Regions from separate parts of the Halomonas terrestris genome, predicted to be linked through region 2. Evidence: predicted binding sites of a transcription regulator. Region 2 holds the regulator's gene; each other region holds the start of a gene.

Region 1 (10,611 bases), on a different contig from region 2:
GGGCCCTGGCCTGGTCTCTTGGACCAGCGCATCGAGTCTCGGGTAGATCGAGTCAATGGCGCCAACTTTGCGACATTTGCCTGCCGCCTGGCTAGTGGGCCATCGTTTAGGATGCGTTTAGGATGCCCTATGGTATCGCGCCGGGGGATCAGGCCGGCTCGTCGTCGTCCTCGCCGGCGCCGGGCTGGGGCTCCAGGGCGCGGCTGGCGTCGGGCAGGCGCACGGTGTCGCCCAGGGCGAGCTTGCCGTGGGATTTCTTGCGTCGGCCGTTGTCGGCCGAGATCAGCGCCACGACCTCGCCGATGCTGGTGCCCTCCACGTAGGCCTCGACCCTGACCCGCACGATGGCGCCCTCGTGACGGGCCGAGAGAACGTCGCCGGGCCCCGGGTCCGAGTGACCCGAGGGATCCCGCTCGAAGTGGTGCATGACGCTGTCGGTGCCGGGGTCGTCCCAGTCCACATGCTTGTGCATGGTGCAGCCCTCCCGTGATGCGCGGGGTGGTCATGGTGTCCCGCTCCACTGAGCCTAGCCGAGCGCACGGGAATGCCAAGCCGATCGAGCTGGCCGCGAAAGCGAGAAGCCCACCTGGCGGCGGGCTTCTCGGCGGTGCGAAGGCTTACTTCTTGCTGGCGCGCTTGCGCTCGTTCTCGGTGAGGTGCTTCTTGCGCAGGCGGATATGGTTGGGGGTGATCTCCACCAGCTCGTCGTCGTCGAGGAACTCGATCGCCTGCTCCAGGGTGAACTTCACCGGCGGGGTCAGCACGATGTTCTCGTCGTTGCCCGAGGCGCGCATGTTGTCGAGCTTCTTGCCCTTGGTGGGATTGACCACCATGTCGTTGGCGCGGTTGTTGATGCCCACCAGCATGCCCTCGTAGACCTCGGTGCCGTGGTCGATGATCAGCTTGCCGCGCTCCTGCAGGGCGTAGAGGGCATAGGCCAGGGCCTTGCCGGGGACCATGGAGACCAGCACGCCGTTGCGACGCTCGATGGAGGCGTCGGGCTTGAGCGGGCCGTAGTGGTCGAAGCGGCTGGTGAGGATGCCGGTGCCGGAGGTCAGGGTCATGAACTGGCCGCGGAAGCCGATCAGGCCCCGGGCGGGAATCATGAAGTCCAGGCGCACGCGGCCCTTGCCGTCGGGGTTCATGTTGGTCAGCTCGCCCTTGCGGTAGCCGAGCTCCTCCATGATGGCGCCCTGGTGCTGCTCCTCGCAGTCGATGATCACCTCCTCGTACGGCTCCTGCTTGACGCCGTCGATCTCGCGGATGATCACCTCGGGGCGGCCCACCGCCAGCTCGAAGCCCTCGCGACGCATGGTCTCGATCAGTACCGAGAGGTGCAGCTCGCCGCGGCCGGAGACCTTGAACTTCTCCGGGGAGTCGCCCTGCTCGACGCGCAGCGCCACGTTGTGGATCAGCTCCTGCTCGAGGCGATCCTTGATGTTGCGGCTGGTGACGAACTTGCCGTCCTTGCCGGCGAAGGGCGAGTCGTTGACCTGGAAGGTCATGGAGACGGTGGGCTCGTCCACCGACAGCGGCGGCAGCGCCTCGACGGCGGCCGGGTCGCACAGGGTGTCGGAGATCGCCAGGTCGTCGATGCCGGTGATGCAGATGATGTCGCCGGCACTGGCCTTGTCGGTCTGCACGCGCTCCAGCCCCAGGTGGGTCATCACCTGGCCGACCTTGCCCTTGCGGGTGGTCCCGTCGGTGCTCACGACCACCACCTGCTGGTTGGGGCTGACCGCGCCGCGCTTGATGCGGCCCAGGCCGATGACGCCGACGTAGCTGTTGTAGTCCAGTGCCGAGATCTGCATCTGGAAGGGGCCGTCGAGCTCCACCTTGGGGGGGTCGACGATGTCGACGATGGCCTGGAACATGGGGGTCATGTCCTCGGCCAGCGCCTCCGGCTCGGGGCCGGCGATGCCGTTGAGGGCCGAGCAGTAGATGATCGGGAAGTCGAGCTGCTCGTCGGTGGCGCCGAGGTTGTCGAACAAATCGAAGATCTGGTCGATGACCCAGTCGGGGCGCGCGCCGGGACGGTCGATCTTGTTGACCACCACGATGGGCTTGAGGCCCTGGTCGAAGGCCTTCTGGGTGACGAAGCGGGTCTGCGGCATGGGGCCGTCGACGGCGTCGACCAGCAGCAGTACCGAATCGACCATCGACATCACGCGCTCGACCTCGCCACCGAAGTCGGCGTGCCCCGGGGTATCGACGATGTTGATGTGGTAGTCCTGGCCATCGGGGGCCTGCCAGCGGATCGCGGTGTTCTTCGCCAGGATGGTGATGCCGCGTTCCTTCTCCTGGTCATTGGAGTCCATGATGCGCTCCTGCCCCTCGGCCTTGCGGTCCAGGGTGCCGGACTGGCTGAGGAGCTTGTCGACCAGGGTGGTCTTGCCGTGGTCGACGTGGGCGATGATGGCAATGTTGCGAAGTTTCTCGATCACGACGCGATCCTGCTGGGAAAAAGTGGGGACGCATTATAGGGGCAGGGCGGTGGCCCCTGCCAGCATTGTCAGCGGTTATCTCACGATACGACGGGCCCGATGCGGGAATTCAGTGGCTTGGAGAAGGCCGGGATGGTCTCGTTGTCGGGACGATCGGCCCCGTCGGCCCGTGCGGGGCCGACACGCGGGCGACGTTTCAGGCCTGGCCGATGGCCAGCCGCTGCTTGACCCGGCCGAAGGCGTCCAGGGCGAGTTCCAGGTCGTCGCGCTCGAACGCCGCCGACATCTGGGTGCGGATGCGGGCCTTGCCCTTCGGCACCACGGGATAGGAGAAGGCGGTGACGTAGACGCCCTCCTCGAGCAAGGCCTCGGCGAACCGGCCGGCGAGGGCGGCATCGTCCAGCATCACCGGCACGATGGGGTGCTCGCCGGGCAGCAGCGTGAAGCCCAGCCGCTCGAGGCCGGCGCGGAAGAAGGCGGTGTTCTCCTCGAGCCGGGTGCGCAGTCCGGTGGACCCGCCGGCCAGCTCTAGTGCCTCCAGGGCCCCGGCCACCACCGGCGGGGCGACGGTGTTGGAGAACAGGTAGGGGCGCGAGCGCTGGCGCAGCAGCTCGATCACCTCGCGGCGACCGCTGGTGTAGCCGCCGCTGGCGCCGCCCAGTGCCTTGCCCAGGGTGCCGGTGGTGATGTCGACACGGTCCATGCAGCCCAGGCGCTCGTGGGTGCCGCGCCCCCCGGCACCGAGGACGCCGGTGGCATGGCAGTCGTCGAAGTGCACGAGTGCCCCGTGGCGCTCGGCCAGGTCGCAGATCGCGTCGAGCGGGGCGATGTAGCCGTCCATGGAGAAGACGCCGTCGGAGGTGATCAGCTTGAAGCGGGCGCCGTCGCGGTCGGCGGCCTGCAGCTGGGCCTCGAGGTCAGCCATGTCGCGGTTGCGGTAGCGATAGCGCCTGGCCTTGCTGAGCCGGATGCCGTCGATGATGCTGGCGTGGTTGAGCTCGTCGGAGATGACGGCGTCCTCGGCCCCCAGCAGTGTCTCGAACAGCCCGCCGTTGGCATCGAAGCAGGAGGGGTAGAGGATGGTGTCCTCGGTGCCCAGGAACTCGCTCAGCCGCTGCTCCAGCTGCTTGTGCAGGGTCTGGGTGCCGCAGATGAAGCGCACCGAGGCCATGCCGTAGCCCCATCGCTCGAGCCCTTCCCTGGCGGCGGCATTCACCGCCGGGTGCTGGGCCAGGCCCAGGTAGTTGTTGGCACAGAGGTTGAGCACCTCGCGCCCCCGTTCGATCGCCACATGGGTGCCCTGCGGCGAAGTCAGCAGGCGCTCGTGCTTGGTCAGGCCGGCCGACTCGATGGCGTCGAGCTCGCGGCGCAGGTGGTGTTGAAAGTCCCCGTACATCACGTCACTCCCAGTTCAGAACGACCTTGCTCGCCTCCCCGACCAGCATGGCATCGAAGCCCCGCTGGAACTCGGTGTGGGGCAGGCGATGGGTGATCACCGGCGAGATGTCGAGCCCGGAGTCGACCATCACCGACATCTTGTACCAGGTCTCGTACATCTCGCGCCCGTAGATGCCCTTGAGGGTCAGCATGTTGAAGATCACGGTGTTCCAGTCGATGGCGATCTCCTCGGTGGGGATGCCGAGCATCGCCACCTTGCCGCCGTGGCACATGTTGGCCAGCATGTCGCGGAAGGCGGCAGGGCTGCCGGACATCTCGAGGCCCACGTCGAAGCCCTCGCTGAGCCCCAGTTCACGCTGCACGTCGGGGAGCTTCTCGTGGCGCGCGTCGACCGTGCGGGTGGCGCCCAGGCGCCTGGCGAGTGCCAGGCGCCCCGGGTTGAGGTCGGTGACCACCACGTGGCGCGCCCCGGCGTGGCGGCACACCGCGGCGGCCATGGCGCCGATGGGACCGGCGCCGGTGATCAGCACGTCCTCGCCGAGCAGGTCGTACTGCAGGGCGGTATGCACGGCATTGCCCAGCGGGTCGAACAGTGCCGCCACGTCGAGGTCGATGCCCGGCCTGTGCTCCCAGACGTTGGACATGGGCAGGGCCACGTACTCGGCGAAGGCGCCGGGGCGGTTCACGCCGATACCGCTGGTATGGGCGCAGAGGTGGCGACGTCCCGCCAGGCAGTTGCGGCAGCGGCCGCAGACCACGTGGCCCTCGCCGGAGACGACTTGCCCCGGATGGAAGTCGTTGACGTTGGAGCCGATCGCGACGATCTCGCCGACGAACTCGTGGCCGACCACCATGGGCACGGGGATGGTCTGCTGCGCCCAGCTGTCCCAGTTGTAGATGTGCACGTCGGTGCCGCAGATGGCGGTACGCTTCACCCGGATCAGCACGTCATTGATGCCGATGTCCGGCTCCGGAACCTCTTCCAGCCACAGGCCCGGTGCGGCCTCCCGCTTGACCAGCGCTTTCATGGTCATCCCCCTGGCTGTCGTGGTGTGTCGTGGCCCGTGGCGATCTGCCGCGAGGCGTGCGGTACGCAAGGCTACCTTCCAGTATCGCAGAATCTCACGCTTCGCAGGCTGGCGGGCAAGGGTCAGCTCTCGCCGGTTCGCGAAGCCCCCGGACGTTTCCAGGAGGCGGCGGCGGGGGCCTGGCGGTCACCCCGGGCAGCGCCGGGGTCGCACGGCCCGGGCCTGCACCCGGGCCTGGCAGGCATGCAGTCGCTCCAGCAGTTCGGGCAGGGCCGCGGCGCCCAGGGCAGGGTCGAATCCCCCGATGCGATCGAACCACTCGCGTGCCACGCACAGGCCATCGGCGGGAGGCGAGCGTGACAGCCGTTGCCACAGGCGAAGCAGGGGGTGTCGGGGGCGCGAAGGCAGGACCAAGGCATCCCAGCCGCGGTGCTCGGGCGGCTTGGCGACACAGGCCAGCCAGTCTCCGGGCAGGGGATGGGACGGGGCGGGAAAGACCAGGAGCTTCCCCTGGCTGTTTGCCACCGCGGCATTGAGGCGACTGCCCAGGGGCTCGCCCGAGCAGGGGAAGAGGCGGGCGTCGAAACGGCGGGCCAGTCCGGGCAGGCGCGTATCACCGGTATCGTCGACCAGCAGCAGCTCGCTACGGATGTCCCGGCGCTGCAGCTGCTCTCGCAGCACCGCCAGGCGCCGGGGGAGTCCGGCCCCCGTCGAGCGGGCATCGAGGAAAATGCTGCAGGTGAACATGCTCGGGCGCGCTCCGATGGACACCAGGGTATGGCGCCGGAGCGAATCGCGGGAGGGGGGTCCCAGACCGGTGCCGTGATGTAAAAGAGTGTAGCTTTTGGTTGTTTAGCGTTTCAATGCGTTTCCAGGATGATATTCATGGAGCGAGGGCAGGACATCTGCCCTGCCGTGGCATGAGTCGTTCCCTCAGGGGGGGTTGATCTCATTTATGCCCCAGCCTGGTGCATCACGGCATCGTCATGCACCAGGCGCGTGCGAGTGCGGGGCGCCAAGTGGCTCCCGGGAAGGAGTCACGGCCGCCATGGTGCAGGCTCCCCTCCCTTTATGATTGGAAAATGCAAGTAAAATCATTCTGTTGTGTCTTTGTCACGTCATGGTGGTGCAACTCTGGCACGCTGCCTGCATTGTATTGGGCAGCGCCATGCTCGTGCATGGTGGCCGTGGGCAGCCAGCCTGCCGCGTGCTACAACATTTGCTGGAACCAGCCAGCGCCAGCGGATCATCATCCAAACGTACCGAGCCAAGCTCACAGTGGAGGACATCATGTCTGCCAAGACTCTCGCCCTGATTGAAGAAAACGACGTCAAGTGGGTCGACCTGCGCTTCACCGACACCCGCGGCAAGGAGCAGCACGTCACCATCCCCGCCCGTGACGTCGACGAGGAATTTTTCGAGAACGGCCAGATGTTCGATGGCTCCTCCATCTCCGGCTGGAAAGGCATCAACGAGTCGGACATGATCCTGCGCCCGGAGGACGGTACCGCCTACCTCGATCCCTTCACCGAGGATGCCACCCTGGTGCTGCGCTGCGACATCATCGAGCCGGCCACCATGCAGGGCTACGAGCGTGACCCGCGCTCCATCGCCAAGCGCGCCGAGGCCTACCTGCAGTCCACCGGCCTGGGCGACACCGCCTTCTTCGGCCCGGAGCCCGAGTTCTTCATCTTCGACGAGGTGCACTGGAAGTCCGACATCGAGGGCTCCATGTACAAGATCACCTCCGAGGAGGGCGCCTGGTCCACCGATCGGCCCATCGAGGGCGGTAACCTGGCCCACCGTCCGCGCGTCAAGGGCGGCTACTTCCCGGTGCCCCCGGTGGACAGCTTCCACGACATCCGCGGTGCCATGTGCAACACCCTGGAGGCCATCGGCCAGAGCGTCGAGGTGCATCACCACGAGGTGGCCAACGCCGGCCAGAACGAGATCGGCGTCAAGTTCAACACCCTGGTGAAGAAGGCCGACGAGGTTCAGGAACTCAAGTACGTGATCCACAACGTGGCCCACGCCTACGGCAAGACCGCCACCTTCATGCCCAAGCCGCTGGTCGGCGACAACGGCAGCGGCATGCACGTGCACCAGTCCTTCTGGAAGGAGGGCGTCAACCAGTTCGCCGGTGACGAATATGCGGGCCTCTCCGAGATGGCGCTCTACTACATCGGCGGCATCATCAAGCACGCGCGTGCCCTGAACGCCTTCGCCAACGCCTCCACCAACTCCTACAAGCGCCTGGTGCCGGGCTTCGAGGCGCCGGTGATGCTGGCCTACTCGGCCCGCAACCGCTCCGCCTCCATCCGCATCCCCTACACCGCCAGCCCCAAGGGCAAGCGTGTCGAGCTTCGCTTCCCGGACCCGACCGCCAACCCCTACCTGTGCTTCGCGGCGATGCTGATGGCCGGCATCGACGGCATCAAGAACAAGATCCACCCCGGCGACGCCATGGACAAGAACCTGTACGACCTGCCGCCGGAAGAGGGCAAGGCCGTGCCCACCGTGGCCCACAGCCTCGACCAGGCCCTGGAGGCCCTGGACCAGGATCGCGCCTTCCTGACCGAAGGCGGGGTGTTCACCGATGACATGATCGATGCCTACATCGAACTCAAGATGGAGGATGTGGAGCGCATCCGCATGACCACCCATCCGATCGAGTTCGACATGTACTACAGCTGCTGATGGCGCCCGCCGCGCCGTGGATCGGTAGCGGCGCCGGCTCGTTGAACGCAGAAGGGGTTCCGCCATGGCGGAACCCCTTTCTTATGTACACTATCCAAGGGACAGGTTCGGGATGCCAAATGACAGGCCGTGCCGCCAGGCCGGCCACGATGCAGGGGAATCCGTATGAACAAGGCACTCGCAGTGCTGGCGCTGGGGCTCTCGGTGAGCCTGGTGGCCCAGGCGCAGACCATCTATCGCACCACCGACGCCCAGGGCAACGTGGTCTTCACCGACAACCCGGAGCGTGGCGGCGAGGAGGTCGAGCTCGCCCCCCTCACCGTGGTGCCCTCCCGGGAGGAGGTGCGGGCAGCCCCGCCCCGGGACGAGGGCCGCGCCCCGGTGGCCTCGCCGGGACAGCCCTTCATGCCCTACGACAGCTTCCGGATCCTGGCGCCGGCCCATGAGGAGACGCTGGAGACCGGCCATGCCGGCAACATCCAGGTGGAACTCGGCATCGAGCCGGAGCTGCGTGAGGACCATCGGGTCCGGCTGCTGCTGGATGGCCGGGTCAGCCAGTCGGCCATGCACACCAGCGCCTTCATGCTCACCAACCTGGACCGTGGCGAGCGTGTGCTGCAGGCCGAACTGCTCGATGCCAATGGCGAGGTCCGTCATCGCACCTCGCCGGTGACCCTCTACGTGCAGCGGGCCAGCGTGAACCTGCCCCAGAACCCCAACCGGCCCGATTAGCTGCCCCCTCGCCGGGCATATCCGCCGCTGTGCCCGGACGGCAGCCCGAGGCCCTGTCGTGAAGCATCGCGTGACGACAGGGCCCTTGATCCCATGGATCGCGCCGAGCGTATCCGCCGCAGCGTCGACCTCGAGTTCCAGTCCCTCGACCGGGCGGAGCGACGCCGCGAGAGGCGTCGCCTCGAGCGCCGCGCACCCACCCGTGACGAGTTCGACGGGCGTCGATTCGAACGGCGCGGGTTCCGCCATGCCGACCCGGAACGGCGCTTCGAGTCCCCTCATCCTTGAGCCGTGCGGCCACTCCACCGGCCTCTCCCCTTGCTGGTGCATTCGCTCGTCGCCATGGGTGACCGACGTGCACCGCATTCCGGCGTGCACTATTGTGGTGCACTACAGGCGTGCAGACAGGCACCGAAACGGCGCCAGGGCGCTTCGCGTGGTGCTGGCGCGCTTCTTGCAACGTTATCGGCAGTACGCCTTGCCATGTCCGGACGGGGCGGCGAGACGAGAGATCACAGCCCCTCCACGGACGGTGAGCGGGACAACGCCATGATTCGAGAAGGCCCGATGTATCAACGCTTGATGGAACACCTGACCACGGCGGTGCTGCTGCTGGACGGCGAGTTGCGCCTGTGCTGGATGAACCCCTCGGCCGAGGCGCTGCTGGCCGTGAGCCTGAGCCGGGTCGAGGGTCTCGAGCTGACAGCCGTGGTGAGCAGCGCGGACGGTCTGGGTGAGGTGCTGGGCAAGGCCCGCGACGAGTTCCACCCCTTCACCCAGCGAGAGGCGCGACTGGTGATCGCCACCGGCGATGCGCTCACGGTGGACTACACGGTCTCGCCGCTCAGCGCCGATGAGCTGCTGCTGGAGATCGAGCCGCGTGACCGCCTGATGCGCATCTCCCGCGAGGAGGCGTTGCTGACCCGCCAGGAGACCATCAAGGTGCTGGCCCGCGGGCTGGCCCACGAGGTCAAGAATCCCCTGGGCGGCATCCGTGGTGCCGCCCAGCTGCTCGAGCGAGACCTCGACGACCCCGGGCTCAAGGAGTTCACCCGGATCATCGTCGAGGAGGTCGACCGCCTGCGCGACCTGGTCGATTCGATGCTGGGCCCCAACCGGGTGATCCGTCATGAGCCGCTGAACATCCACAAGGTGCTGGAGCGTGTGCGCTCGCTGCTGATCGTCGAGCGGCCGGGGGTGCATATCGAGCGCGACTACGATCCCAGCCTGCCGGACCTGTCCGGTGACGAGTCACAGATGATCCAGGCGGTGCTCAACGTCGCGCGCAATGCCGTGGAGGCGATGACCGAGGCCGACATCGCCGAGCCGCGGCTGGTGCTGCGCACCCGGGCCCGCCGCCAGTTCACCCTGGGGGCCGAGCGCCACCGGCTGGTCTGCGAGGTGGCGATCATCGACAACGGGCCGGGGGTTCCCGAGGCGCTGCGCGAGACGCTGTTCTACCCGATGGTCTCGGGGCGGGCCGACGGCAGCGGACTGGGCCTGTCCATCGCCCAGTCGATCCTGCACCAGCACCAGGGGCTGATCGAGTGTGACTCCTCCCCCGGCCGTACCGAATTCCGACTGCTGATTCCGCTGGAGAAGCGCCATGACTGATGTCGCACGTGTCGTGATCGTCGACGACGATCGCGCCATTCGCTGGGTGCTGGAGCGTGCCCTGGCCCAGCCCGACCTGGAGGTCGAGTGCATCGAGCGCGCCGATACCGCCCTCGGCCGGCTGCTCGACGATCCGCCCGACGTGCTGGTCACCGATATCCGCATGCCGGGCATCGACGGCCTGGACCTGATGTCGCGGGTGCGCGACGCCCACCCCGACCTGCCGGTCATCGTGATGACCGCCCACTCCGACCTCGAGAGCGCCGTGGCTTCCTACCAGGGCGGGGCCTTCGAGTACCTGCCCAAGCCCTTCGATGTCGATGAGGCGCTGGCCCTGGTGCGGCGTGCCGTGGCCCATGCCCGCGAGCGCAAGCGCCCGGTCAGCGTGCCCGAGGGGCTCGACGCCGAGATCATCGGCGAGGCGCCGGCGATGCAGGAGGTGTTCCGGGCCATCGGCCGGCTGTCGCATTCGCACATCACGGTGCTGATCAACGGCGAGTCGGGGACCGGCAAGGAGCGCGTCGCCCGTGCCCTGCATCAGCACAGCCCGCGGGCCGGCCACCCCTTCATCGCCCTGAACATGGCGGCGATCCCCCGGGACCTGATCGAGTCCGAGCTGTTCGGCCACGAGAAGGGCGCCTTCACCGGCGCCACCGCCCAGCGCCAGGGGCGTTTCGAGCAGGCCAACGGCGGTACCC
Region 2 (10,611 bases):
CTGGCACGGCCGCCTGGCGATCGGCGAGCAGGCCAGCACCCTGGCCCTGTCGAGTTCGCTGGAGGGGCTGGGCATCGCCCTCCCGGCGCCACTGGGCAAGTCGCCGGCGCCGCCTCGGCCGTTGCGGCTCGATGCGGACCTGACCACCGGACGCTTCGAGGGCCGGCTTGGCGACCAGTTGCACCTGCGCTGGCGGGAACGGGACGGGTCCGAGGTCGGCCAGGGCCAGGTGTGGCTAGGCCGCCCCCCGGTCACGCCCTGGCCGGACAGCGACGGCTGGTGGGTGGAGGCCTACCAGCCACGCCTCGACCTGGCCGCCTGGGGCGGGGCGCTTGCGGCGCTGGATACCGATCGGACGGGTGACGGCGGGGGCGGCCTCGCCGCTTCCCTGGGCGGCATCGGGCTCGAGACCAGCTGCCTGGAACACCAGGGGCGTTGCCTGGGCTCGCTCTACCTCGACGCACGGCCCCAGCTCGGTGGCGGCTGGCGGGTGGCGCTCGACGGCAGCCTGGTCGAGGGACAGCTGGATTATCGGCCACAGCTCGCCGAGCCCCTGGATATCGCCCTGATGCGCCTCTCCCTCGACGGGTTGCTGCCCCAGGCCGGCCCCGCCGGTTCGCTGCTCGACGAGATCGCCATGCCCCCCGAGCCTGAGCCCCTGCCGGCGTGGGTGGGCGACCTGCCCCACGGCCGACTGCGTATCGCCGACATCGAACGTGAAGGGAGGCGCTTCGGCCCCCTCACGGCGCGCTGGCAGGCCACGCCGGAGCGCCTGACCGTGGCGCCGCTGGGGCTGACGCTGGGCGAGGTCTCGGCCCGAGGCGAACTGGTCTGGGAGGCTGCCGGGCCCGGCGACAGCCTGTCCCGGGCGCGGCTCGACCTGGATGGTCGAGACCTGGGCACCCTGCTGGAGCGGCTCGGCCAGCCGGTGTCGATCCGCAACCGCGAGACGCGGGTCTCGAGCCAGCTGGCCTGGCCGGGGGCGCCCTGGCAGTTCGCCCTCGAGCGTTCCCGCGGCAGCATCGAGGTGCTGCTGCGCGACGGTCGTTTCGTCAATATCGAGTCACCCTCGGCGCGGCTGGTGGGGCTGCTCAACGTCGACAACCTGCTGCGTCGCCTGAGGCTCGACTTCTCCGACGTCACCGGTCAGGGCACCGCCTTCGACAGTGTCACCGGCGCCGCGACCCTGTATGGTGGAATCCTGGAGACCCGCGGGCCGGTGGAGGTCGACGGGCCGGCCACCTTCTTCACCCTGGACGGCAGCGTGGACCTGGCGCGGCGGGAACTCGACCAGCGCCTGGGCGTCACAGTGCCGGTGAGCCGTAACCTGCCGCTGGCCGCCGTGATTGCCGGCGCACCGGTGGTCGGCGGCGCACTGTTCATCGCCGATCGGCTGTTCGGCGACGCCATCGACCGGGTGACCCGAATTCATTACCGAGTGCGGGGTCCCTGGACCTCGCCCCAGATATCCGTGGAAAGTGCCGAATGACATCACGCCATCATACCCTTCTCGAAGACGCCGCCGAGATCCTGCTCGCCCCGGGCGGGCTGGACCTCGATGCCCTGGACTCGGGCCTGGCAGATGCCCTGGGCCAGGGCATCGATTACGCGGATCTCTACTTCCAGCGCAGCTGGCACGAGGGCTGGGTGCTGGAGGACGGTGAGGTCAAGGAGGCCAGCTACAACATCGACGGCGGCGTCGGGGTGCGCTCCATGGCCGGCGAGAAGACCGGCTTCGCCTACTCCAACCAGATCACCCGCGAGGCCCTGGCCGAGACCGGCCGGACTGCGTCCGGCATCGTGCGCAGCGGCAGCCGGCTCGAGGTGGCGCCCCGCGTGGTGGTGGCCAGTGAGGGCCGCTATGGTGGGGTGGACCCGCTCTCGGGCCTGACCGCCGAGGACAAGATCGCCATGCTCAAGCTGGCCGACCGGCTGGCCCGGGGGGCCGATCCCGCCGTCAGCCAGGTCAGTGCCTCGCTCACCGGGGTGCACGAGGTCGTGCTGGTACGGGCCAGCGATGGCACCCTGGCGGCGGACATCCGCCCGCTGGTGCGCTTCAACGTCAGCGTGATCGCGGTGAGGAATGGCCGCCGCGAGCGCGGCAGTGCCGGTGGCGGCGGACGCTACTCCATGGCGCGGCTGCGCGACGACAACGTGGCCGAGCGCTTCGCCAGGGAGGCCGTGCGTCAGGCGCTGGTCAACCTCGAGGCGGTCGATGCCCCGGCCGGCCAGCTGCCGGTGGTGCTGGGCCCGGGCTGGCCGGGCATCCTGCTCCACGAGGCCGTGGGCCACGGCCTGGAGGGTGACTTCAACCGCAAGGGCAGCTCGGCCTTCGCCGGGCGGATGGGACAGCGGGTCGCCTCGCCGGGCGTGACGGTGGTCGATGATGCCACCCTGGCCGATCGTCGCGGCTCCATGAGCGTCGACGACGAGGGCACGCCGGGGCAGTACACGCCGCTGATCGAGGATGGCATCCTCACCGGCTACATGCAGGACAAGCTCAACGCCCGCCTGATGGGCATGGCGCCCACCGGCAACGCCCGCCGCGAGTCCTTCGCCCACCTGCCGATGCCGCGCATGACCAACACCTACATGCTGGCCGGCCAGGACGATCCCGCCGATATCCTCAGGAGCGTCAGGCGTGGGCTCTACGCGGTGAGCTTCGGTGGCGGCCAGGTGGACATCACCTCGGGCAAGTTCGTCTTCTCGGCGAGCGAGGCCTACCTGATCGAGGATGGGCGCATCACCGCCCCGGTGAAGGGGGCGACCCTGATCGGCAACGGCCCCGAGGCCATGGGTCGGGTGTCGATGATCGGCCACGACATGGAACTGGACACCGGGATCGGCGTCTGCGGCAAGGAGGGGCAGGGCGTGCCGGTAGGCGTGGGCCAGCCGACACTCAAGCTCGATGAGCTGACGGTCGGCGGCACCCAGTCCTAAGGCGCTGTAGTAGAGCCGCCGACGTCGGCGGTCCCTATGGGGTCAGACCCCGGCGGGGGTCGGCACGGCGGGAAAGGTGCACTATGCAGGCATGGCGACTTGGCTGGGGTCTGACCCCATAGGGGCCTTGTAGGAGCGAGGGGCGCCGGGGGCGGCCGAAGAGGAGGTCCGATTCCAGGGGTGAGGAGCATTGCTCCGAACGGGCTGGCCATGGATGGCCTGCACCGGTCCTGCAAGCGGAGCAGGATGCGAGAGCGAAGCAGGGAATCGGTAGCGTACAGGGAAGTATTCACAGCGCCTCCTCGCAGGCCTGCCGCCGGATCAGCCCCGAGCGGTGTGAGGCCTACAGCCCCGCCGTATCGCGGACCAGCTTGAACAGGCGGCGGGCATTGGTGGGCGGCTTGCCCTGCTCGCGCTCGCGACGGGCGTTGCGGATCAGCTGGCGCAGGGCCTGCCGGTCCACGTCCGGGTAGTCGGCGATGAAGGCCTCGACGGCGGCGTCGCCCTCCTCGAGGAGACGATCGCGCCACTTCTCGAGGCGATGGAAGGCGTGGTCGCGGCGGAGCTTCTCCTGCTCGATCTCGTCGTACACCGCCTGGATGGCCTCGAGGTTCTCGCGGCGCATGACCTTGCCCACGTACTGCATATGGCGCCGCCGGCCCTCGTGGGAGCGGATGCGCGAGGTCTCCTCCACGGCGGCCAGCATGTCGTCGGAGAGGGGGAAGCGGGCGCGCTCGGCGGGACTCATGGCGATGATCGCCTCGCCCAGCTGCTGCAGCGCATGCATCTCGCGCTTGAGCTGGGACTTGCTGACGGGCTCGTCATCCGACTGGGTGATCTGCGCGAGCAGCTCACGGGGAGATTCCTGGGACATGCCGCTTCCATCGATTTAGGCTGAGAGGATGCCGACAGTATACCAGCCCGCGCCGGCGGGCTGCGCAACGAACATGAAGACCTTCCGGCCTGCGGGCCGGGTGACGAGGAGAATCGCATGACACAGGCTTTCGATGCCGCCACCCAGCAGGCCCTGCTGGAGAGCCGCGCCCAGTCGGCGCTCGAACTGGCCAGGCAACTGGGCGCCGACGCCTGCGAGGTGGGGGCCAGCGTCGATCAGGGGATCGGCGTCAGCGTCCGCGAGGCAGAGGTGGAGACCGTGGAGCTCTCCCGTGACCAGGGCATCGCCGTCACGGTCTATGTGGGCAAGCGCAAGGGCAGTGCCTCCTCCACGGATGCCGGCGAGGCCTCGATCCGTGCGGTGGTGGAGAAGGCAGTGGCCATCGCCTGCCATACCGGGGAGGATCCGGCCGCGGGCCTGGCCGACGCCGAGCTGATGGCCCGTGAACTGCCGGATCTCGATGTCCATCATCCCTGGGAGCTGAGTACCGAGCAGGCCATCGACCTGGCCCTCGCCTGCGAGGCCGCCGGGCGCGGCACGGCCGGTATCCGCAGCTCCGACGGCGCTTCGCTCTCCAGTGGCGAGGGCGTGCGGGTCTATGCCAACAGCCATGGCTTCCTGGGCAGCCAGCGGGGCAGTCGTCACTCGCTCTCCTGCATGCTGATCGCCGAGGACGAGGGGGGCATGCAGCGCGACTACGACTACACCAGTGCGCGGGATCCGCGGGATCTGGCCGCGCCCGAGGCGGTGGGGGCGAGTGCCGCGCGGCGCACCCTGCGCCGGCTCGGCGCCCGGCGTCCCGCGACCGGGCGGCTGCCGGTGCTGTTCGACCCGACCCTGGCCAGCGGGCTGGTCGGACACCTGATGAGCGCCATCGCCGGCGGCGCCCTCTATCGCCAGGCCTCCTTCCTCTGCGACCGTCTGGGCGAGTCGCTCTTCCCCGAGTGGTTCAGCCTGCAGGAGAAGCCCATGGAGCGCGGTGCCATGGCCAGCAGCCCCTTCGACAACGACGGGGTCCAGACCCGTGACAATGTCTTCATCGAGAACGGCCGCCTGGCCAGCTACATGCTCTCGGCCTACAGTGCCCGGCGACTCGGCATGCAGTCCACCGGCAACGCCGGTGGGGCGCGCAACCTGCGCATCTCCGCCCCTCTGGAGAGCCAGGAGGCGCTGCTGCGCCGCATGGGGCGCGGCGTGCTGGTCACCGAGCTGATGGGGCAGGGGGTCAACGGCGTGACCGGCGACTACTCCCGCGGTGCGGCGGGCTTCTGGGTCGAGGACGGCGAGATCCGGTACCCGGTGGAAGAGTTCACCATCGCCGGCAACCTCGAGGGGATGTTCAAGGGGCTGGCGGGGGTCGGTGACGACACCGATACCCGCGGCAGCATCCATACCGGCAGCTGGCTCATCGATGAGATGACCGTCGCCGGCGCCTAGGCGTCCTCCTCGAAGCGGGCCTCGAAGAGCGCCTCGATGGCGTCGAGGGTCGCCTCGGCGTCCTCGCCCTCGGCACTGATGGTCAGCTGGGTACCGCAGGGGGCCGCCAGCATCAGCAGCGACATGATGTTGGCAGCGTCGGCCTCGCGACCGGCGTGGGACACGGTGACCCGTGCCTGGAAGGGCTGGCAGCACTGCACCAGCTTGGTGGCCGCCCGGGCATGCAGGCCGCGCCGATTGGTCAGGGTGAGCTTGCGTTGCGGCACGCCTCAGGTTCCCTCGTCCGCGTTGTCGGCCCTGGACGTCGGGAGCAGGGGGAGGGTGTCGTGGATGCCCAGCTCGCGATGGCGGAGCCGCACGCTGGGGTGACGTTCGGCGAGGTGCCGGGCCAGCCTCTCGGCCAGGTAGACCGAACGGTGCTGGCCGCCGGTGCAGCCGATGGCGACGGTGAGATAGCTGCGATGGCTGGCCTCGTACGCGGGTAGCCACCGCTCGACCCAGGCCAGGATGTCGTCATGCATCTCGCCGACGATGGGGTAGCCGTCGAGGAACTCGATGATCGAGGCGTCACGTCCGGTGTCCTGCCGGAGCCGGGGATCCCAGTAGGGGTTCGGCAGGCAGCGGGCGTCGAAGACGAGGTCGGCGTCGAGCGGCACCCCGCGCTTGAAGCCGAAGGACTCCACCGTCAACGTCAGCTGGTCGGCCCGGTGGCTCCCCACCTGGTCACTGATGCGCCGGCGCAGTTCATGAACCGAGAGGCGCGAGGTGTCGATCACCAGGTCGGCCAGGTCACGGATCTCGGCCAGCGCCGTCTCCTCGGAATCGATCGCCTCGGCCAGGGTCATGTCGCTGCCCCGTGTCAGCGGGTGGCGCCGGCGGGTTTCCGAGTAGCGCTCGAGCAGGATGCGCGCATCGGTGGTGAGGTAGATCACCTGGCCGTCGATGCCGCGGGCGCGGACCTCCTCCAGCAGGCTGGGGAAGCGTTCGAGCGCATGGGGCAGGTTGCGGGCGTCAATGCTCACCGCGATCGAGGTGTGGGGGGAGTGGTCGCTGCTGAGTTCGTCCACCAGCGGGCCGAGCAGCATGGCCGGCAGGTTGTCGATGGCGTAGTAGCCGAGGTCCTCGAGCGCCTGCAGTGCGATCGACTTGCCTGAGCCGGATCGGCCACTGATGATCACGAGCTGCATGGCGGGTCTCCTGGTCGTGTGGCTGGCCGGGTGGCCCGGTGAGGGGCGATCAGCCCGAGGACTGTCGTCGGATCGCCTCGATGAGCCGCTCATGCAGCTCGCGCTGGCTGGCGCTCTTGCGCAGCCGGCCCCGGGTCTCGGCATCGTTCATCACGCCTGCGACCTGGGCCAGCAGCGCGAGATGGGCCTCGTCGGCCTCCTCCGGCACCAGCAGCACGAAGATCAGGTCCACCGGCTCGCCATCGACGGCATCGAAGTCGATGGGCTCGGCCAGCTTCAGGAAGCCGGCGATGGGCGCCTTGCAGTGAGGATCGCGGGCATGGGGGATGGCGACACCATTGCCGATCCCCGTGCTGCCAAGCCGTTCGCGGCCGATCAGGCGGCCGAAGACTTCCTGGCTGTCGAGACTCGGGGTGTTCTGGGCGATGAAGGTGCTGAAGAACTCCAGCACCCGCTTCTTGCTCCCCCCGGGCACCCCGAAGAGGGTGCGCTCGGGGGGCAGGATGGCTTCGAGTGTCATGGTGGATCAGCGGGCGCCGGCGCCCTGGGCGCGGGCCTGGACCTTCTCCTTGTGCTTGACGAGCTGGCGGTCAAGCTTGTCGGCGAGGGCGTCAATGGCGGCGTACATGTCGCCGTCCATGGCCTCGGCATGCAGATCGGCACCGGCGGCATGCAGGGTGCAGGCGGCCTGTTGCCTCTCCTTCTCCACGGAGAGCGTGACCTGCACGGTGGTGATGTTGTCATAGTGGCGTTCCACGCGAGTGAGCTTCTCGTTCACATAGTCACGCAGGGCGTCGGTCAGTTCCACATGATGGCCGGTGATGTTGACTTGCATGACACGCTCCTTCGTCCTTCGGTTGGTGCTTCGATTGTAACCCTTTTTCCTGCCGTGCAAACCCCCTGTGGAGGGCGTTGCACCCGACCGCTGATGCGGGTCATGCAAGGGATCGGAATTCCATCGCTGGAGGGGCGCTCACGCCGGGGTCCGGGAATCATCTCAGCCGCTTGCGCTCGCTGGAGGAGGGGATGCCCATGGCCTCGCGGTACTTGGCCACCGTCCTGCGCGCCACCTTGATGCCGGCCTCGTCGAGCAGGGTCACCAGCTTGCTGTCGGAGAGCGGCTTGCGCGGCGGCTCCTCCTGGATCAGCTTGCGCAGCCGGGCGCGGATCGCCGTGCTCGAGTGGGCATCGCCATCGCCGTTGCCGACCTGGCTGGAGAAGAAGTACTTCAGTTCGAAGACGCCGCGGGGGGTATGGATGAACTTCTGGGTGGTGACCCGCGAGATGGTCGATTCGTGCATCTCCACGGCCTGGGCGATGTCGGCCAGTATCAAGGGCTTCATCGCCTCCTCGCCCTGCTCGAGGAAGTCGAGCTGGCGGGCCATGATCTCGCGCCCCACGCGCAGCAGGGTGTCGTTGCGGCTCGAGAGGCTCTTCATCAGCCAGCGCGCTTCCTGCAGGTGATCCTTGAGGAACTGGTTGTCCTGGCTCTTGTCCGCGCGGCGAATCAGCGCCGCATAGTCGGGCTGGATCCGCAGTCGCGGCAGGGCCTCGGGGTTGAGCTCCACCTGCCAGCCGTGCCGGTCGTGGCGAGCGACCAGGTCGGGAATGACGTAGTCGCTGCCGGATTCCGAATAGCGACTGCCCGGCCTCGGGTCGAGTGAGCGGATCAGGGCGATGACCTCGTCGAGGGCGTCGTCGTCGAGGCCCAGGCGGCGCTTGAGCAGGCGTCGGTCGTCGCCGGCCAGTGCCTCGAGGAACTGGCGGACCAGGCGGCGCGCCTGGGGCAGCAGCGGGGTGTCGTCGGGCAGGACGGCGAGCTGCAGCATCAGGCATTCCCGCAGGTCCCGGGCGAAGATCCCCGTGGGCTCGAATTGCTGCAGCCGCAGCAGTACCTGCTCCACCTCGCGGCCCTTGAGCCCCTCGAGGCCCTGGCTCCTGAGGCCGTCGCGCAGTTCGTCGAGGGACTGGCCCAGGTAGCCGGCACCGTCCACGGCATCGATCAGGCTCTCGGCGATGTGCCGCTGGCGTTCGTTCAGGTCGGTCATCGCCAGTTGCCAGGCGAGATGACCCTGCAGGCTCTGGCCATCGGCCTGGCGCTCGAAGTCGGGGCCCTCGCCGCTGCCGGCGGGCGTGCCCAGGTCCTGGTAGGTGTCGGACCAGTCGCTGTCGACCGAGAGCTCGTCGGGGATCTCGCTGGCCCAGTCGTCGTCGGGCGTCTCGCTTGTCTCCTGCTCGCCGAAGTCATCGTCGAGCTCCAGCATGGGATTGGCTTCCAGCGCCTGCTGGATCTCCTGGCGCAGGTCCAGGGTGGAGAGCTGCAGCAGGGCAATGGCCTGCTGCAACTGGGGGGTCATGGTCAGTTGGGTGCCGACGCGAAGTTGCAGGGATGCTTTCATGGCCACGAGAGGTGTGTACTCATTCGCCGGAAAACCTCACCCTAGCCCGCCGGGGGTCGTGTTGCAAGTCGTTTATTAGCAAAAAGCGTGCCAACGGCAATTTTCATGCCGTCACATAATATCGGCATTCTTGTCATAAGGTTACAATGGTGTTTCAGAGGCGAAAGTCCTCGCCGAGATACACTTCGCGTACCCGCTGGTTGGCGAGGATCGCCTCGGCGTTGCCCTCCGCGATGATCTGCCCGTCGCCGACGATGTAGGCGGTATCGCAGATGTCGAGGGTCTCGCGCACATTGTGGTCGGTGATCAGCACGCCGATGTCGCGTGCCTTGAGCTGGCGGATGATGCCCTTGATCTCGCCCACCGAGATGGGGTCGACCCCGGCGAAGGGCTCGTCGAGCAGGATGAAGGCGGGCTCCATGGCCAGGGCCCTGGCGATCTCCACCCGCCGTCGTTCGCCGCCGGACAGGCTCATGCCGAGATTGTCACGGATGTGGGTGACGTGGAAGTCCGCGAGCAGCTCCTCCAGGCGAGCCTGGCGGCCGGCGCGATCGAGGTCGCGGCGGGTCTCGAGGATCGCCATGATGTTGTCGGCCACCGAGAGCTTGCGGAAGATGGAGGCCTCCTGGGGCAGGTAGCCGATGCCGGCCCGGGCCCGCTCGTGCATGGCCGCCCTCGACAGGTCCTGCCCATCGATGTGGACCTCGCCGGCATCGGCGCGCACCAGTCCGACGATCATGTAGAAGGAGGTGGTCTTGCCGGCGCCGTTGGGTCCGAGCAGGCCGACGATGCTGCCCTGGCCGATGGTCAGGCTGATGTCATGCACCACGCGGCGACGCTTGTAGCTCTTGGCCAGGTGGTTGGCGCGAAGTGTCTTCATGTCGTCCCTTACTGCTCGGGCTGCAGGGTCATGCGTACGCGCTGTCGCTCCTCGACACCCTCTGCCTCGGCGCGGGCCTGGACCACGCGGCGATCGAGGAAGTACTCCAGGTAGCCGCCATCGAAGGTGTCGCCGCCCTGGTGCAGCTCGGCGCGGTCGATGAGCTCCACCCGTCGCTCGGCGACGTAATAGACGATGGTGCGTCCCCAGCCGCGCACCAGCGGCTCGTCCGGCGCGGGCTGCTGCTCGATGTAGGCGCGCTCGCCGGTGGCGATGGCGTGGGAGAGTTCGCCGGCAGCGTTGCGGCGGATCTCGACCCGGTCACCGGTGAGATGCATGCTGCCCTGCCGGATGTCCACGTCACCGGTGTAGATGGCGGTGCCGGCTCGGTCATCGAGATCGAGCCGATCGGCCTCCACCTCGATCGGGGCGCTGGCGTCGCCCTCCAGGGCCAGCGCCGGGGTCGTCGCCAGGGCCATGGCCATGCACGCCAGGCCGAGCAGTGCCGGGAGCAGCGGGGGGGCGTGGGACAGTCGCTTCATGGCTCGGGGTCCTCGTCGGTGTCGGGGTGCGTCTCGGGGGGATGGTGGCCCCGGACATTGTCTGTCAGGCGGGCGCGATTGTCATGGATCCAGGCATCGAAGCGCTCGCCGCTCATGCGCTGGGGAGGCTGGCGCAGCAGTGCCGGGGTATCGCTCCAGGCGTGACCGGTGTCGGCATCGAAGTGGAGGATGTCGGTGTCCAGCTGCCAGCGCTCCTCGGGGGCGTGCAGGCGGGCGTCCCCGGACAGGGTCAGGGGGTTGCCCCCGGCCCCCAGGGTGCCGATCTCGCCATGGCCGAACCAGGTGCGCCCCGAGCTGTCGATCAGTCTCG
Region 3 (10,611 bases), on a different contig from region 2:
GCCCGGGGTACTTCCTCGCCTGCTCGGCGATCTGCACCCGCTCCAGGTACTTCATGGCCAGGGCCTCGGCCTCGCGACGCGGCTTCTTCTGCACCCACATCGGTGAAAGGCAGCAGTTCTCCAGCACCGTGAGGTGCGGAAAGAGGTTGAAGTGCTGGAACACCATGCCGACGCTGCGCCGTATCTCCTCGATGCGCTTGACGTCCTCGGTCAGCGGAACGCCACCGACGACGATCTCGCCCTGCTGGTGCTCCTCGAGGTGGTTAATGCAGCGGATCAGCGTCGACTTGCCCGAGCCCGAGGGCCCGCAGATGACGATCCGCTCGCCGCGTTTCACTTCCAGGTCGATATCGCGCAGCACGTGGAAGTCGCCGTACCACTTGTTGACGCCGCGCATCTCGACCATAGGGGTCTCGGTGCCGGCCTGGGTTGCCTGTTCATTCATGTCATTCGTCCTCACCGCTTGTGGCCGGTGTGCAATTTTCTCTCGAGATACTGGCTGTAGCGCGACATGCTGAAACAGAAGATCCAGAACATGAACGCCGCGAAGACATAGCCCTCCAGCGCGAAGCCCAGCCAGCGGGAGTCCGACAGCGCCGCCTGGACGATGCCCAGCAGGTCGAAGAGCCCGATGATCATCACCAGGGTGGTGTCCTTGAACAGCGAGATGAAGGTATTGACGATGCCGGGGATCATCATCTTGAGCGCCTGGGGCAGCACGATCAGCCCCATGCGCTTCCAGTAGCCCATGCCCAGCGCCGCCGCGGCCTCCTCCTGGCCCCTGGGGATCGCCTGCAGGCCGCCCCGGATCACCTCGGCCATGTAGGCGCTCTGGAACAGGGTGATGCCGATGAAGGCGCGGATCAGGCGGTCGACGCTCACGCCGGTGGGCATGAACAGCGGCAGCATCACCGAGGCCATGAACAGCACCGTGATCAGTGGCACACCGCGCCAGAATTCGATGAACACCACGCAGAAGCTCTTGACGATAGGCATCTGCGAACGCCGCCCCAGCGCCAGCAGGATGCCGATGGGCAGTGCTCCCACCATGCCCACCACCGCCAGGATCAGGGTCAGGCTCAGGCCACCCCAGCGGTGGGTCTCCACCACGCGCAGGCCGAAGTGGCCACCGTAGAGCAGGAAATAGGCCAGCAGCGGGAAGCCCGCCAGCGTCGCCACCGCCACCCAGCGCTTCAACGGCAACCGCGGCAGCGCCAGCCAGGCGATGAGCGCCGCGAAAATGGCGAAGGTCAGGTTGACCCGCCAGATCTCGCTGCCGGGATAGAGGCCATAGATGAACTGGCCTATGCGTGCATTGATGAAGACCCAGCAGGCACCCTCCCGGGAGCAGTCATCACGGCTGGAGCCGATCCAGTCGGCGTCGATGAAGGCCCACTGGATCGTCGGCGCCAGCAGCAGGTAGAGCAGGTAGAGCCCCAGCAGGGTGAAGACAGTATTCACCGGCCCGCTGAAGAGGTTGGCACGCAACCAGGCCACGGGCCCGATGGTGCTGCGGGGCGCCGGACGCTCGGGAATCATCGTCTTGTTGTGAATCATGGCGCTCTCCTAGCGTTCCACCAGCGCCACACGGGCGTTGAACCAGTTCATGAACAGCGATACCAGCAGGCTGACGGTCAGGTAGACCGCCATGGTCATGGCGATGACCTCGATCGCCTGCCCCGTCTGGTTGAGCGTGGTCCCGGCGAACACCGAGACCAGGTCCGGATAGCCGATGGCGGTGGCCAGCGAGGAGTTCTTGATCAGGTTGAGGTACTGGCTGGTCAGCGGCGGGATGATCACCCGCATGGCCTGGGGCACGACCACCAGGCGCAGCACCAGGTTCTGCGGCAGGCTGAGCGCCTGGGCCGCCTCCGTCTGGCCATGGGGAATCGCCTGGATCCCCGAGCGCACGATCTCGGCGATGAAGGACGCCGTGTAGATGGAGAGCGCCAGCCACAGCGCCAGGAACTCGGGGATCACCGTGATGCCGCCGCGGAAGTTGAAGCCGCGCAGCTCCGGCACGTCCCAGGTCACCGGCACCCCGGTGGCCACCAGCACGAGCAGTGGCAAGCCGATGATCAGGCCCAGCGAGATCCAGCCTGCCGGCAGGCGCCGGCCGGTGGCCTCATGGCGACGCTTGTTCCAGATCATCAGGGCGATGCTGGCCACCACGGCGATGCCGATGGCCAGGGGGATCAGCCCGAAGCCCGATTCGAACAGCGGCTCGGGCAGGTAGAGGCCGCGCACGTTGAGGAAGACCACCTCGCCCAGCGAGAGGCTGTCGCGGGCAGCCGGCATGGCCCGCAGCACGGCGAAGTACCAGAAGAAGATCTGCAGCAGCAGCGGGATGTTGCGAAAGATCTCGATGTAGCCGCTGGCCAGCCGTGCGATCAGCCAGTTGGGCGACAGCCGGGCGATGCCGACGGTGAAGCCGATGAGGGTCGCCGCCAGCACACCGAGCCCCGAGACCAGCAGGGTATTGAGCAGCCCGACCACGAAGGTGCGGCCATAGGTGCTCTGCGAGGAATAATCGATCAGGCTCTGGACAATGCCGAAGCCGGCCGTGTTGCTCAGGAAACCGAAACCGGTGGTGATGCCACGGGCCGAGAGGTTGGCCTGGGTGTTGCCGATGATGTAGAGCAGGAATGCCGCCACGGCGGCGATCAGCACCAGCTGGAAGATCAGTGCACGCTTGGCACGGTCGCGCCAGAACGGCGGCTTGGGGCCCGCGGGACGGGCCTGGGGTCGAACGGACATGGAAGGACTCTCCGCCTGGATCCGTCAAGCAGGTATCAGGCCCCGACCCGGGATGGCCGGGTCGGGGCGAAGCGAGGATCGAGGCACCGGGTCACCGGTGCCCCGGCGGTCACTCAGCGGATCGGCGGAGCGTACTGGATGCCGCCGTCGGTCCACAGGGCGTTGACGCCACGCTCGATCTCCAGCGGTGAGCTCATGCCCACGTTGCGCTCGAAGCTCTCGCCGTAGTTGCCGACCTGCTTGATGATGTTGTAGGCCCAATCGGCCGGGAGGCCCATGCCCTCGCCGTAGTTGCCGTCCTGTCCCAGCAGGCGGGCGATGTCGGGATCCCCGGACTCGAGCATCTCGTCGACATTGTCGCTGGTGATGCCCATCTCCTCGGCATTGAGCATGGCGAACAGCGACCACTTGACGATGTTGAGCCACTGGTCGTCACCCTGGCGAACCACCGGGCCCAGCGGCTCCTTGGAGATCACTTCGGGGAGGATCACGGACTGGTCCGGCTCGGAGAGCTGGATGCGCAGGGCGGCCAGCTGGGAGGTATCGGAGGTCAGGACATCACAGCGTCCCGCCTCGTAGCCGCCCACCGTCTGCTCGGAGGTGTCGAAGACGATGGGGTCGAACTCCATGTCGTTGGCACGGAAGTAGTCGGCCACGTTGAGTTCGGTGGTGGTGCCGGACTGCACGCAGATCGCCGCCCCATCCAGCTCCAGGGCGCTGGAGAGTCCCAGGTCGCGATTGACCAGGAAGCCGATGCCGTCGTAGAAGGTCACGCCGGTGAAGTTCAGCCCCAGGGTGGTATCGCGGGTGGTGGTCCAGGTGGTATTGCGCGACAGCACGTCCACCTCGCCGGACTGCAGGGCGGTGAAGCGCTCCACCGCATTCAGCGAGATGTAACGCACCGCCTCGGCATCGCCGAACACCGCCGCGGCCACGGCACGGCAGACGTCGACGTCCAGCCCCTGCCACTCCCCCTGGTCATCCGGCGCGGAGAAGCCCGGCAGGCCATCGCTGACCCCGCACTGCACGGCGCCCCGCTCGAGGGTGTTGTCGAGTGTCTCGGCAGACGCCGCCGTGGCCGCCCCCAGACCCAGCACTGCCGTGGAAGTCAGCAGCAGCCACCTGTTCTTGTTGTTACGCATAGAGTGTGTCTCGCAGGTTGTTGTGGATTCGGTAATGCATGCATCAGCATGTGCCAGCACCTTAGCAAGGATCGTTCCACCAACGGGATAGGGCAGGCGAAACTCTCATTCAACGGTCAAGCCGGAGAAAATCCGGCTCGACCGGCCGCACCAAGCCAGTGCCGCTGCCACACCTCAGCGCACTGGTGGTGCGTACTGGATGCCGCCTTCTGTCCACAGGGCATTGAGACCACGGGCGATGTTGAAATCGGACCCAGCGCCGACATTGCGCTCGAACACCTCGCCGTAGTTGCCCACCTGCTTGATGATGCTGTAGGCCCAGTCGGCCGGGAGGCCCATGCCCTCGCCGTAGTTGCCGTCCTGTCCCAGCAGGCGGGCGATGTCGGGATCCCCGGACTCGAGCATCTCGTCGACATTGTCGCGCGTGATGCCCATCTCCTCGGCATTGAGCATGGCGAACAACGACCACTTGACGACGTTGAACCACTGGTCGTCGCCCTGCCGCACCGCCGGGCCCAGCGGCTCCTTGGAGATCACTTCCGGCAGCACCACGGCGCTGTCCGGGTCGGCCAGCTGCATGCGCTGTGCATGGAGCTGGGAGGCGTCCGAGCTGAGCACGTCGCAGCGTCCCGCCTCGAAGCCGGCGATGGACTGCTCCGGCGAGTCGAAGACCACCGGTTCATACGCCATGTCGTGGACGCGGAAGTAGTCGGCCAGGTTGAGCTCGCTGGTGGTGCCCGACTGGGTACAGACCGCCGCACCATCCAGCGCCAGCGCGCTCTCCACACCCAGGTCGCTGGCCACCATGAAGGCCTGGCCGTCGTAGTAGCTCACCCCGGTGAAGTTGACCCCCAGGGTGGTGTCGCGGCTCGAGGTCCAGGTGGTGGTCCGCGACAGCACGTCCACCTCGCCGGACTGCAGGGCGGTGAAGCGTTCCACCGAATCCAGCGGCACGAAGTGCACCTTCCCGGCATCCCCCAGGGCCGCCGCGGCGATGGCCCGGCAGACATCGGTATCCAGGCCGCGATAGGTGTCCTCGTCGTCCAGTGCCGAGAAGCCCGGCTGGGCAGCATTCACTCCGCAGCGCAGCTGATCGCGCTCACGCACCTCATCCAGGGTCGTGGCCTGGGCCAGCAGCGGCCCCACCAGCACCAGGGCACCCACGCCCCATGACAATCTGCTTCGCATCTCGTGTCCCTTCGTCTTGTTGGCAAGGATCAGCGGGCCCATGGCACCGCTTCGGTGCAGCATGGTCCATTCCATCGGCAAATGCGAAATTCACTTCGGTCGCTTCAGGACCACGACCCGGGGAGGGGAAACGGGAGTGCCGGGGCGCCGGTCAGGAGTCGGCGCACCGCGGGGTTCGGCGCAAGGCGTGCAGCACCAGGAGGGCGAAGGCCGCGCCCAGGCCGTTGGCGAGGATGTCCCACCAGTCGCCACCCGTGCGTCCGGGCACCGGGATCTGGGCGTACTCGACGGCGATGCCGTAGAGCACGACGACAGCGAAGGCGAACGGCAGGCGCACCCCGGCGAGGCCGACCAGGCCGGCGAGACCGGCGTAGCCGACGAAGTGATTGGCCTTGTCCCAGGGCAGGGTCTCGGGCATCTCGCTGCCGGGGGCGAGGCTGCCGATGGCGATGAGAAGGGCGGCCACAACGGCCAGCGCCGCCCAGGGGCGGCGCCACTTTCCCTCCTCGACCCGGGCCAGCCGCTGCCACCACTCAGCCATGCTGGATCTGGCGATGATAGGCCGGGCTCAGCTCGTGCAGGGCCTCCATGAAGGCCGTGACATGGTCCGGATCGGTGAACTGGTTGATCCCGTGGCCCAGGTTGAAGACATGCCCCGGCCCCGCCCCGAAGCTGTCGAGGGTGCGCGCCACCTCGGCGCGAATGGCCGAGGGGCGTGCGAACAACACGTTCGGGTCGAGGTTGCCCTGCAGGGCAACGCGATGCCCGACCCGGGCACGGGCCAGGGAGAGCTCCGTGGTCCAGTCCAGGCCCAGGGCCTCGGCACCGGCGGAGGCCATGTCCTCGAGCCACTGGCCGCCGTTCTTGGTGAACAGGATCACCGGCACGCGCCGGCCCTCGTGCTCGCGGATCAGCCCGGCGACGATCTGCTCCATGTAGCGCAGCGAGAACTCCAGGTAGGCCGGCGTGGAGAGCACGCCCCCCCAGGTGTCGAAGATCTGTACGGCCTGGGCACCGGCCCGGATCTGGGCATTGAGGTAGTCGGTGACCGCCTCGGCCAGGGTGTCGAGCAGCTGATGCATGGTGTCCGGCTTGTCATAGAGCATGGTCTTGACGTGACGGAAGTCCTTGCTCGAGCTGCCCTCGACCATGTAGGTGGCAAGCGTCCAGGGGCTGCCGGAGAAGCCGATCAGCGGCACGCGACCGTCCAGCTCACGACGGATGGTGGAGACGGCCCGCATCACGTACCCCAGGTCGCGCTCGGCATCCGGTGCGCTCAGTGCCTCGACATCCGCCGTGGAGCGCACCGGCTTGCGGAACTTGGGCCCCTCGCCGGTCTCGAAGTAGAGCCCGAGCCCCATCGCATCGGGGATGGTCAGGATATCCGAGAACAGGATCGCCGCATCCAGCGGGTAGCGCTCCAGCGGCTGCAAGGTGACCTCGCAGGCGAGGTCGTGATTGCGGCAGAGGTCCATGAAGTTGCCGGCCTCGGCGCGGGTAGCACGGTACTCCGGCAGGTAGCGGCCGGCCTGACGCATCATCCACACCGGCGTGCGGTCCACCGGCTGACGCGCCAGGGCGCGCAGAAAGCGATCGTTCTTGAGTTCCATGCGGGCGGTCATCCACGGAAAATGTGGGCCTCATTGTACCCGATCATCGGCAACCGGACACCGCGACTTGGGGCGACAACCGTGAGCCCGCCGCGCCTTCCTGCTAGAATGGCGCTCCACCTGCCGGCACTGCCGTGGTCTGACACCGAGGTTACCCGTGACGATCCGATTCATCGCCTCCTCCCGGCTGCCCACCCCCTGGGCCACCTTCACCATGCATGGCTTCGAGGACGAGGCCACCGGCAAGGATCATATCGCCCTGACGCTGGGCGACGTGGCCGACGGCGAACCGGTACTGGGACGCGTGCACTCCGAGTGCCTGACGGGGGACGCGCTGTTCTCGATGCGCTGCGACTGCGGCTACCAGTTGCAGGAGGCGCTCAAGCGCATCGCCGACGAGGGCCGTGGCGTGCTGCTCTACCTGCGCCAGGAGGGGCGCGGCATCGGGCTGCTCAACAAGATCCGCGCCTACCACCTGCAGGACCAGGGGGCCGACACCGTGGAGGCCAACGAACGGCTCGGCTTCGGTGCCGACCTGCGCCGCTATGACATCTGCGTGCCGATGCTCGAGCACCTGGGCGTCGCATCGCTCCGACTGATGACCAACAACCCGCGCAAGGTCGACGCCCTGACCAGGGCCGGGGTCACCGTGGCGGAACGAGTTCCGCTGACCACGGGTCTCAATCCTCACAACGAGCAGTATCTGTCCACCAAGGCCGGCAAGCTCGGCCATATGATGGTACTCGGCGACTTCACCCAGGCCAGCGACGTGGATATCGAGCGCAAGCCCTGAACCCGAGCCCGAGGTCGTGACGATGCCCGATCATGGAGGAGGCTCCCGATGACTCACGCACCACCGGAAGGCGAGCATCCCTACAGCGTCGTCGAGGAGCTGCTGCACAGCATCAGCCATGGCATCGGCGCGCTCCTCAGCCTGGCCGGGATCACGGTGCTGATCCTCCTGGCCAGCCTGACCGTCCAGGTCGATCCCTGGAAGATCGTCGGCATCAGTCTCTATGGCGCCTGCCTGGTGCTGCTCTATACCGCCTCGACCCTCTACCATGGCGTCAACCATCCACGCCTCAAGCGGCGGTTCCAGCATCTGGACCACTGCGCCATCTACCTGCTGATCGCCGGCACCTATACGCCCTTCCTGCTGGTCAACATGCGCGGCCCCACCGGCTGGACGCTGTTCGCCGTGGTCTGGTCCCTGGCACTGTTCGGCATCGCCTGCAAGCTGATCTGGCCCCATCGCTTCACGGTGATGCGCGTGGCCATCTACCTGATCATGGGCTGGCTGATCGTCTTCGCCAGCGGCGAGATGTCGACGAGCCTGTCGACCAGCGGCATTGTCCTGCTCGCTGCCGGCGGCATCACCTACACCCTCGGCGTCATCTTCTATGCGATCCAGGCGATACCGTACAACCACGCCATCTGGCACCTCTTCGTGCTCGGCGGCAGCACCTGCCACTACTTCGCGGTCTACGCCGCCGTGCTGCCCTTCGAGGCCTGAGGATCCGTCGCTCAGGCCGACTCGGCAGCCCGTTGCTCACGCTCGACCGCCCTGGCCAGCGCAGGCCGCGACACGCAGCGCTGGCGATAGGCCTCCAGTGACTCCGGCAGGCGGTTCTTGAACTTCACGCCCCAGCTCAGGGTATGGGCCAGCAGCAGGTCCGCCAGGGTGAAGCCCTCCCCCACCAGCCAGCCCTCGCCGTCGAAGCGCCGTTCCAGCGCCGCCAGCGCACGCTGGAACTCCCAGGCCGCGGTGGGCAATACCGCCGGCACCCGCTGCGCTTCGGGCAGGGCGAACTTGTGCTTGCCCTGGGTCCAGAGCGGCTGTTCCAGCTCGCTGAGCACGAAGCTCATCCACTGGTCGACCCGGGCCCGGTCCTCGACCGAAGCCGGCAGCAAGCCGCCCGGCTCGCCATGGTGCTCGGCCAGGTAGCGACAGATCGCCGAGGATTCGAACAGCCTCAGCTCGCCATCCTCCAGCACCGGCACCTTGCCATCGGGGTGGCGCGCCAGGTGCGCCTCGCCCTGCCCCTCGCCGGCCATCATGTCGACATGCCGGTACTCGTACTCGAGCCCCAGCTCTTCCAGGGTCCAGGCCACCCGCAGCGAACGGGACGAGGGGAATCCGTACAGCGTGATCATCGCGGTCACTCCTTCGACGTGAAAAGCAAGATTGCCGTTACGCTAGCAGCGTACCACCCGGAGGGGAACGGACCAGCGCCACGATGGATGGCAGTCTTGCATGGCCGCGGGGTTTCAGGGAAGATGTTAGGAAACGGTGTTTGAAAACTATCTCAACCGTGCACCGGCTCGAGCACGGGCTGATGACCTCGACCGACCACCTGCTGCTGGTCTGGACCGGAGCCGGGGTGCTCACCTGGGTGCTCCAGGTCGTCCCGCTATTCGTGTTCGTCTCGGCCGCGGTGAGCGCGGACGGCGCCCGGCGTCGGCTGGAACAGGGCGATCGGCAGCTGCACTGGTGGGCGTGATGTGGGTCCAGGAGGGTGCGGTACTCGCCTGCGCAGGCCCGGTACGGCGCCTGCTGGAGCGCCGCCGGATCGACAGGGTGGTGACGATCCTCGGCACCCTGGGCATGCCGCTCTATCTCTGGCACAAGCTCGCCGGGCCGCCTGCGCAGGGGGCATGGCCCCACCGAGCCGGCAGGAGCCCTGACAGGGGCACTCGTCTCCCCTCCAAGGGGGTGGCTCCGCCGAAAGGGTCGACACCAATGGGTGTGGATAACATGACACTTGGGTTATCCACACCCGGGAGCGCTACGCCTCGACTCCCTGGCGACGATAGGCGTCGGCAAAGATCTCTTCGATGGAACGATGTGGGTTTTCCTCGCGCAGTCGGCGCGCCTCGGCTGACAGGCGAACCAGTTCCGCGCTGGGCTTGGCCCACTGCTCCTTGGGCAGTGGTTTGGACCACTCCTCCACCTCCGCCGGGCGCAGCTGGGGGCGCGTCTTCATCAGGCGCTTGGCTTCCCACTCGGTCAGGTAGCCGGGCAGGTTCCATAGCTCGATGACGTGGTAGGCATACCAGAAGAAAGCGAAGACCGGCCCGACTTCGCCCTTGGCCCGGCGCTCGCGCATTCGGCGACGCGCATTGCGCAGCGTATGCACGCCTTCCCAGGGCGGATCGTCCTTGCCGCGCGGCAGGTGAGGGTCCTGGATTTCATGCAGGGAGTGGACTTCATACTCCATGTAGGCACGCAGCGCTTCCCAGTTGCTGATCGCCAGGGGTAAGCCCGCCGCCATGTATTCGAGCTTCAACCATTTGCCCGTCTCCGGGTGGGCATAGCCTACGCCCATGCCGTACTGCTGCTGTACGCCATACTGGGTGGCCCCTCGGGCTTCCACCACCCAGGCCATCAAGGACTCCCAAGGCACGAAGACGGTTTCCTGCGTATCGGTCAAGGTAAAGCAGACTTCACGGCGCTGGCGATTGAAGCGTACGGGGATGCTGCGTTTCAAATCCTGAATGCCCATATAGTGCCCGATATACATGAGCAAAAACCCTACTGTCCCAATCACTATGCCTGCCCAGAAAAAAAGCTTATACAAGAACACAAAATTACCAGCCGATATACTGGGCATGAGAGAAAAATGAACGTTGGAAAAATAACACTACACAACAACACAAACCCACAAAAGCCTGCGGTAATCATCTGCCATCCAAAGACATTTGGCCACCCCCCCGAAATCCAGCCAAGTGTCGTTAAGCTCGCTTACAGCCTTGCTCATATCTAAGGGCGGCTGGCCCGTCGTTAAGGGCAGCGGCGCCAAATAGGTAATGCGCCCCCCGGGAATCGCCTGAATATCGCCAGCACGATGAGGCTGAGATAGCTCGGGCTGCGGCAGGTCCGGCCCCTTGTTACGCATAGTCAAATTCCTGTTCAT

The links. The regulator sigma-54, encoded in region 2, starts transcription at its own class of promoters, with help from an activator protein. The targets are predictions, from matches to a motif close to TGGCACNNNNNTTGCTNT.
Region 1: the regulator sigma-54 is predicted to act here: its motif matches at 6,006-6,023, upstream of glnA (glutamate--ammonia ligase).
Region 3: the regulator sigma-54 is predicted to act here: its motif matches at 3,961-3,978, upstream of ACOMD9_RS20110 (amino acid ABC transporter substrate-binding protein).

What each region holds. Positions count from the first base shown of each region.
Region 1 covers NZ_JBMHFZ010000011.1:65,908-76,518, forward strand. Annotated here, with positions in the region: gene ACOMD9_RS12120 (hypothetical protein) at 149-472, opposite strand; gene typA (translational GTPase TypA) at 618-2,444, opposite strand; gene kbl (glycine C-acetyltransferase) at 2,641-3,840, opposite strand; gene tdh (L-threonine 3-dehydrogenase) at 3,845-4,870, opposite strand; gene ACOMD9_RS12140 (glycosyltransferase family protein) at 5,057-5,617, opposite strand; gene glnA (glutamate--ammonia ligase) at 6,161-7,567, shown strand; gene ACOMD9_RS12150 (DUF4124 domain-containing protein) at 7,733-8,299, shown strand; gene ACOMD9_RS12155 (hypothetical protein) at 8,393-8,587, shown strand; gene glnL (nitrogen regulation protein NR(II)) at 8,867-9,913, shown strand; gene ntrC (nitrogen regulation protein NR(I)) at 9,906-10,611, shown strand, end outside.
Region 2 covers NZ_JBMHFZ010000023.1:15,793-26,403, forward strand. Annotated here, with positions in the region: gene ACOMD9_RS17935 (YhdP family protein) at 1-1,489, shown strand, start outside; gene tldD (metalloprotease TldD) at 1,486-2,940, shown strand; gene yjgA (ribosome biogenesis factor YjgA) at 3,284-3,814, opposite strand; gene pmbA (metalloprotease PmbA) at 3,932-5,272, shown strand; gene ACOMD9_RS17955 (HPr family phosphocarrier protein) at 5,269-5,538, opposite strand; gene rapZ (RNase adapter RapZ) at 5,542-6,459, opposite strand; gene ptsN (PTS IIA-like nitrogen regulatory protein PtsN) at 6,509-6,979, opposite strand; gene hpf (ribosome hibernation-promoting factor, HPF/YfiA family) at 6,986-7,294, opposite strand; gene ACOMD9_RS17975 (RNA polymerase factor sigma-54) at 7,452-8,864, opposite strand; gene lptB (LPS export ABC transporter ATP-binding protein) at 9,013-9,738, opposite strand; gene lptA (lipopolysaccharide transport periplasmic protein LptA) at 9,747-10,280, opposite strand; gene lptC (LPS export ABC transporter periplasmic protein LptC) at 10,277-10,611, opposite strand, start outside.
Region 3 covers NZ_JBMHFZ010000032.1:212-10,822, reverse strand. Annotated here, with positions in the region: gene ACOMD9_RS20125 (amino acid ABC transporter ATP-binding protein) at 1-406, opposite strand, end outside; gene ACOMD9_RS20120 (amino acid ABC transporter permease) at 457-1,557, opposite strand; gene ACOMD9_RS20115 (amino acid ABC transporter permease) at 1,567-2,757, opposite strand; gene ACOMD9_RS20110 (amino acid ABC transporter substrate-binding protein) at 2,871-3,899, opposite strand; gene ACOMD9_RS20105 (amino acid ABC transporter substrate-binding protein) at 4,074-5,087, opposite strand; gene ACOMD9_RS20100 (VanZ family protein) at 5,239-5,628, opposite strand; gene hemE (uroporphyrinogen decarboxylase) at 5,621-6,697, opposite strand; gene ribA (GTP cyclohydrolase II) at 6,855-7,490, shown strand; gene trhA (PAQR family membrane homeostasis protein TrhA) at 7,539-8,210, shown strand; gene ACOMD9_RS20080 (glutathione S-transferase family protein) at 8,222-8,851, opposite strand; gene ACOMD9_RS20075 (hypothetical protein) at 8,992-9,198, shown strand; gene ACOMD9_RS20070 (hypothetical protein) at 9,484-10,218, opposite strand.